Regions from separate parts of the Streptomyces luteogriseus genome, predicted to be linked through region 2. Evidence: riboswitches for the same ligand, from Rfam matches in the RefSeq annotation. Region 2 holds a riboswitch; each other region holds the start of a gene.
The links. Region 2 has a riboswitch for cyclic di-AMP ahead of BJ965_RS04690 (M23 family metallopeptidase). Riboswitches for the same ligand answer to the same signal wherever they lie in the genome.
Positions count from the first base shown of each region.

Region 1: another riboswitch for cyclic di-AMP. It lies ahead of BJ965_RS33375 (C40 family peptidase); the one in region 2 lies ahead of BJ965_RS04690 (M23 family metallopeptidase).
Region 3: another riboswitch for cyclic di-AMP. It lies ahead of BJ965_RS22935 (LysM peptidoglycan-binding domain-containing protein); the one in region 2 lies ahead of BJ965_RS04690 (M23 family metallopeptidase).

Region 1 covers NZ_JACHMS010000001.1:7,516,882-7,519,134, forward strand. Annotated here, with positions in the region: gene BJ965_RS33365 (ATP-binding protein) at 1-156, shown strand, start outside; gene BJ965_RS38785 (DUF6328 family protein) at 157-648, opposite strand; gene BJ965_RS33375 (C40 family peptidase) at 688-1,161, opposite strand; cyclic di-AMP (ydaO/yuaA leader) riboswitch at 1,166-1,367, opposite strand; gene BJ965_RS33380 (hypothetical protein) at 1,715-2,023, opposite strand; gene BJ965_RS33385 (ATP-dependent Clp protease proteolytic subunit) at 2,032-2,253, opposite strand, start outside.
Region 2 covers NZ_JACHMS010000001.1:1,017,648-1,019,900, forward strand. Annotated here, with positions in the region: gene BJ965_RS04685 (DUF6250 domain-containing protein) at 1-188, opposite strand, end outside; gene BJ965_RS04690 (M23 family metallopeptidase) at 358-1,272, opposite strand; cyclic di-AMP (ydaO/yuaA leader) riboswitch at 1,277-1,431, opposite strand; gene BJ965_RS04695 (alpha-galactosidase) at 1,747-2,253, opposite strand, start outside.
Region 3 covers NZ_JACHMS010000001.1:5,158,895-5,161,147, reverse strand. Annotated here, with positions in the region: gene eno (phosphopyruvate hydratase) at 1-88, opposite strand, end outside; gene BJ965_RS22935 (LysM peptidoglycan-binding domain-containing protein) at 376-1,068, opposite strand; cyclic di-AMP (ydaO/yuaA leader) riboswitch at 1,072-1,238, opposite strand; gene BJ965_RS22930 (LysM peptidoglycan-binding domain-containing protein) at 1,467-2,253, opposite strand, start outside.

The DNA of each region.
Region 1 (2,253 bases), 6.5 Mb from region 2:
GGCCGCGGCCTGGTCATCATCCGCTGGCTGACCGCGGAATGCGGCGGCAGGCTCCGCATCCGCCCCACGCGCGAGGGCGGCAAGACCATCTCGATCGAACTTCCCTGGGTCGTCCCGGTCCAGCCGGTGACGACCGCGGTGCAGCAGGAGCCGTAGTCACACGCGGCGGGACCCGCACGGCGTGTCCAGCGGCGCCCTCCTCGCGCCCCGGCCCGCGCGACCCGCATCCGGGCCATCCCCACGGCCTTGACGCCCGCTCCGCGCCCCGCGCCCCCCGCCGGAGCCCGCGGCCGTCACCGGCGCCGCGCCGACGCCTCCCGGTGCGCTGCCGCCCCTCGCAGCCCTGACGGCTGTCCGACGGTGTGCCGCAGCGGCGAAGAGGGCGGCGGCCAGGATCGCCGGCGGCAGGGCGCTGACGTAGGTGACGCGCTGGAGCGCGTCGAGTTCCTCGAAGCGCGGGGCGAGAGCCGGCGCCAGCGGGAAGAAGAAGAGGATCTGCACGCCCGTCCGGGTGACGCGCAGTTCCTGGAGCAGCTCGACGAAGGTGCGGTCGGCGCGTCGCAGCGGCGTCTCGTTGCGCGCGGTGCAGGGCGGTGCTCGGCCATGGGAGCACGGGTATGCACATGAGCCCGTGTCACGCTCCGGCATGCGGCGGCGCGTCAAGGACGCCGCCGCACGCCGGGCGGATCACTTCACGCGTCCGTACCAGACACTCTTGGTCCAGATCTTCTGCAGTCGCACCACGTCCCCGCTCTTCGGGGAGTGCCAGAGCTTGTTCTTACCCGCGTAGATACCGACGTGGTACACGTTGCTGCCCGAGTGGAAGAACACCAGGTCCCCCGCCTTGCGGCTCTTGGCGGAGATGTGCTTCGTCTTGTTGTACTGCTGGGCAGCCGTGCGGGGGAGCTTCTTGCCGGCCTTCTTGAACGAGTAGAGCGTGAGCCCGGAGCAGTCGAACCGGTGCGGACCGGTGGCCCCGTACCTGTAGGGCGAACCCTTCTTGGAGGCCGCTATCTGGAGTGCCTTGGTCGCCGGTGTGGCCGCAGCGGCTTCGGATGCGAAGCCGGGCGCCACGATGGAGCCGCTCACCGCGGCGATGGTGAGCGCCGAGGCCGTGCCGGCCCGGGCCATGAGCGACGGGACACGATTGAGCGCAGTCATGCGCAACCCTTCGTCAGCCGCCTGTGAAGGATGACCTGTCGGATTCGGGCTGACAAAGTTGCCCGGCCGCTGACGCGGCTTCACCCCAAGGGCTGCTCGGGGGCGGTCATGGCGTGACCGTCCCGGCGACCCGTCGTGCTCGGGTCCTCCACTCCTGCCGATCCACTCCTGTCGACCGGTCATCCGGGCGGCGGCAGGACTCGGCGTCCGCCCGGATCGCCCCGCCACAGCGGCGGGGGCTTGTCGTCAGACAGGGATCTTGGCGCATGCCTGTCCGGATTTCCCAACGGAACCGGGGATTTGTGTTGTTACTCACCACTCACCCGTTCGGGTGGACACGTGTGCGTTCGAGCCACTGTCCACGGGTTCGCGGAGCTCCGGACCAGCGACGGAATGCCCCATTCCGTCCATCGGCTACGCGCGTTGCGCAACCGGAGCGGCTCCAAAATCGGTCTCCCGCCTACTCCGAACAGGGGTACGTCTTTTGGTCCGTTTCAACTCAGCTCCGGGCGCGTCGCCGGCGGTGCGTGCGTCCGGAGTCGACGGTTCCGCGTCAACTGACGGACTCCGGGGGCAGGGTGAGCCGGGCGGTGCGCCGCTCACCGTCCAGCACCCGCAGGGCCCGGGCCAGCGTGCCGGCGTGCAGTTCCGTCTCGCCTCGCCGGTGCATCAGGGCCAACGCGTCACGCAGCGCGGTCGCCTTGCCCACCAGGGCCTGAGCGGCGCGCAGTCCGCGGTAGGTGTCGCCCTCCTGGGCCGGGTTGATGCGGCCGAGCAGGTCGACGACATCGAGGTAACGGTCGATCAGTTCCGCCTCGGCGCGTGTCAGGGCGGGCAGCGGCGGCAGTTCGGGCGGGAGCACCGGGGGCCTCACCGACCGGTCGACGGGGCCGGAGTGGCCTTGCGGTTGGGGATGACCCCGTCCACCAAGCCGTACTCCACCGCCTCCTGGGCGGTGAGGATCATGTCCCGCTCGATGTCCGCGCTCACCTGCTCCCGGGTGCGGCCCGAGTGCAGCGCGAGCATCTCCTCCATCCGGCTCCGGACGCGCGTCAACTCGTCGGCCTGGATCGCCAGATCACCGGCCTGCCC
Region 2 (2,253 bases):
CCGCGCGAGGCGGTGACCGTACCGCCGTCCTGGAGTTCGGTCACCCACTGGGTGAGGCCGTGACGGAAGTCGTCGTGAGCGATGAGCCGTCGGCGCCCGGGGACGGCACTCGCGCTCCCCGTCGGGGCGATGGCCGCCAGGGCGGCTCCTGCTGCCAGGGCTGCGAACGTTCTGCGGGTGGTCGGCACGGGACACAGCTCCTTCAGAAAGCGCTTGCACTCACGATGCGATCACTGTGTCTCAACTGCCGCCCCCTGTCGATCCCTTGAGGCGGTCGACGCAGACACACCGAAGGCCGGACCCGGGGATCGGGGTCCGGCCTTCGGAGGCGTGTCAGGCAGGCGGTCGTGCGGTCGGTCAGCCGACAGAGACGCCGTGCGAGCGCAGGAACGCGACCGGGTCGACGTCGGAGCCGTAGTCCGGCGTGGTGCGGATCTCGAAGTGCAGGTGCGGTCCGGTCACGTTGCCGGTCGCGCCCGACAGGCCGACCTGCTGCCCGGCCGTCACGGTCTGGCCGGCCGAGACGGAGAGCTGGGACAGGTGGGCGTACTGGGCGTAGTGGCCGTCGTTCAGCTTGATGACGACCTGGTTGCCGTAGGCGCCGCCCCAGCCGGCGGAGACGACCTCGCCCGGGCCGACGGCCTTGAGGGACGTGCCGGTCGGTACGACGAAGTCGACACCGGTGTGGTAGCCGCTGGACCACATGCTGCCGGACATGCGGTACGGCGTGCCGACGGTGGCACCGTCCACCGGGAGGGTGTAGCCGCTGGAGTTGCTCTCGGCGGCGGGCTTGGCCGCGGCCGGCTCGGCAGCGGTCTGCGCCTTCGGGGCCGACTCGGCGGCGGACGGCTTCGGGGCCGAGGCCTTCGGCGCGTCCGGGGCGGCGGCCTTCGGCGCGCTCGCGGCCTTCTTGCCGATCGACAGCTTCAGGCCCGGGTGGATCAGCGACGGGTCGGAGCCGACGGCGTCACGGTTGTCCGCGTAGAGCTTCTTCCAGCCGCCGCTGACGTTCTGGTCGTCGGCGATCCTCGCGAGATAGTCGCCGGCCTTCACGGTGTACGTGCGGGGGCCATTGGCCTTTTCGGCGGCCTTCTTCTCGGCGGCCGGAGCGGACTGGACGGCCTTTTCCGGAGCCGTCTCCGGGGTGGCGGCATGAGCGCCGGCGGCCCCCATGAGCGGCAGGGCGAGGGCGGCCCCGCCGGTTCCGGCGACGGCGATGGAGCGGGTGAAACGCTGGGACTTGGGGCGGCGGTGCTTACCCTTCGCGGGCATGGCGAATTCCTCTCCGTCGCCTGCGAGGTGAGCTGTCGGGTGCGGGCTGGAGATGCCCGGCCGCGCCGTGGCGCGGCTTAACCCCAAGCCGTTCCGGGAACCGGAACAGGCGTCTTACCTGTGGGTCCCCCGCTCCTGCCGTACGTCGGGTCAGTGTGTGGGGCTCCGGGCGGCGGCAGGATTAGGCGTCCGTCCGGATTGGTGTGGAACGTAAGCGACCAAGACGCAATAGGACAAGCTTGCGGTTGCCCGTGACGGTGTTTCCCTTGATGCCTCGGCAGATGCGGCGTCACCGAGCGTGGATTACGGATCTCCCGCTTTCCTCAATACCCCTGAATAACGCCAGAATTACGTGAACATGGCAACAACACATCGTCACGAATATGACGATGGTCACGCACCCCGACCTCATCTCCTTTACGATCGGGGCACGTTACCCCTTAGCGGCCGAAGCTCCCTATTCGGACAGAACGACTACTTCCGCTTAAGCCGGACGACTGCGGCGTCCAGGTCTCCACGCAGACCGACCCCCAGTCCGTGATGAAGCAGCACGGCCCCTCGGTGTACTTCGCCGGTTTCGAGGCATTCGTACTCTGCTGCCGGGTCGAGACCGCGCAGCCGGAGTGCCGGTACGCGCTCGCCGTAACGCTGCGCCTGGAGCCAGGCGAGGACGACGGTCTCGTCGCCGAGGACGTACTGCACGGCACTCGATCCACCCTCCGGGGGACGCAGCCGGTAGAGGTCGCCGCGCTGCACCACGGGCCGGATCTCCTTGTAGAGCCCCACCCACTCCCGCGCCTCGGCGAGCTCCTCGCGCGTCCACTTCGTGAGGTCGCCGCCGACGCCCAGCACGCCGGCCATGGCACTGACGAAGCGGAACCGCAGGGAGCTGGCCCGCCGGTTGAGCATGGCGTTCGGACTGTCGGTGACCCAGGCGGCCATGACCCGGGCCGGATGGATCTGACTGAAGCCGTCCTGGAT
Region 3 (2,253 bases), 4.1 Mb from region 2:
CGTCGTCGAGGCCGACCTCGACCTCGACCGTGGGGTTGCCTCGGGAGTCCAGGATTTCCCGGGCTACGACGACGTCGATGGACGGCACGAGCATCTCCTTTTGATGTGACGCGGTGACGCGGGTCGCGCGGACCCGGCGAGGTGCGGGCCTTGGTGGCTCGCGACATGAGCCTAACCGGCTCCGGGCGATCGGCCACCGGGTCGCCCACCTCATGGACAGAACCGAGAGTAAATTGTTTCCGAACGGAACAAAGCCGGTTGCCGAAAGAACCCCGCCCCGGTGCGTACGGGGGAGGACGCACCGGGGCGGGGAGCCTGTGGACCCTGGGCGGGTCCGGGCGGGCCGGGCCCCTGGCGGGCCCGGTGGGCCGCTGGTTACTTCAGGTGCAGCTGCTGGCCCGGGTAGATCAGGTTGGCATCGGTGACGATGTCCTTGTTCAGCTCGAAGAGCTTCTCCCAGCCGCCCTTGACCTTCTCGTCCGCGGCGATCGAGCTGAGGGTGTCACCCTTGACGACCTTGTACTCGCCGTCGCCCTTCTTGACCTTCTTGCCGGTCGGGGTGGTGACGGTCTTCTTGGCCGCGGGGCGCTCGTCGGAGCGGGAGGCCGGCTGCTGGGTCTCGCGGGACTCGGTGCTCTGCTGCTGGCTCTGCGAGGAGCTGCCCGAGTCGTTCGTGGAACCGCCGCCGGTGTAGGCGGCGCTCGACAGGCCCTTGCCGCAGACCGGCCAGGCACCCTTGCCCTGGCCCGCGAGGACCTTCTCGCCGATCTCGATCTGCTGCGCCTTGGTGGCCTGGTCGGCGGTGGCGGCGTACTTGGTGCCGCCGTAGCCGGCCCACGTGGAGGCGGAGAACTGCAGACCGCCGTAGTAGCCGTTGCCGGTGTTGATGGACCAGTTGCCGCCGGCCTCGCACTGGGCGACGGCGTCCCACTCGGAGGCGGTGGCGGCGGAGGCGCTGCCGGCCGCCATCAGCGGAGCGGCGACGGCGGCACCGGTGACGCCGGCGAGCGCGACGACGCGGGTGGCCTTGGACGGACGGCGGTGCTTGCCCTTGCTGGAAAACAGCATGGTGGATCCCCTCACCGACGCCTGCGAGGTGAGCTGTCGGGTTCGGGCCGGTTGAGTTGCCCGGCCGCGCCCCTCCCGGGACGCGGCTTCACCCCAAGCCCTTCCGGCACAACTGTCCGGTCGGGCACCTACCTTGGGTCCCCCGCTCCTGCCTACGGCGCTTGACGCGACGACTGTTCCCGTACGGCCGCTGGCAGGATTCGGCGTTGCGGCAGCCGGGGCTCGTGGTGACGAGCGGTCACGACCGTAGACACGCGATCCACGGAATTTCAAAGACGATCAGGGCTTCTGAGATCTATCTCTCACGGGTCCCAAACGGTACATTAGCCGCTAATCATGACGTGAACTCGCGCGGTTTCGGGGTGACTTCCACCCTCGTTTCCGCACTGCCCGAACGGCTACTTCTCGTCCCCTTCGCCCTCCACCGCGAGCTTCTGACCGGGGTGAATGAGGTTCGGGTCGGTACCGACGGCCTTCTCGTTGCCGTCGTAGAGCGCGTGCCATCCACCGCTGACGTCAAGGGAGTCGGCGATGGACCAGAGACTGTCGCCGACTCCCACGATGTAGTCGCCCTGGGCGGGGTCGACAGAGCCCTCGTCGGAGCCCGCGTCGCCGCGCGAGGCGTGACGGCCCGTGGACTCGTCCGCGCGGCCGCTGTCGGACGGGAGGGTTTCGTCGGCACTGGGGCCGCGGTGACGGCCGGATCCGGTGTCGGTCAGCTCCGAGGAGTCGTCACTCTGCCGCGACTTACCGGACTTGCCACTCCCGGGGGTGGCCGACGGAGAGCTGCCGGACCGCTGATCCCGCTCTGTGGAGTCGGAAGATTCAGGCGACTTGTCCGACTTAGCCTTTTCATCCTCCTCATCCGACGGCGAGTCGGACGACGACGGGGACGAGGACGGACTTGCCGAAGGCGACGACCCGAGCGAGTCGAGCAGGCCGGGCGAGTCCGTCGGGCCGGACGAATCGGATGAACCGGACGCGTCGGAGTCCGAGTCCTTGCCCTGCTCGAGCCCGGAGAGCAGTCCGCAGGTGCGCCACGCGCCGACCCCCTGGTCGGCGAGGATTCTCTCGGCCACGGCTATCTGCTGGGAGCGGCTGGCCAGGTCCGCGCTCGCGGCGTAGTCGAGGCCGCCGTGGTTCTCCCAGTCCTCCTGGGACAACTGCAGGCCGCCGTAATAGCCG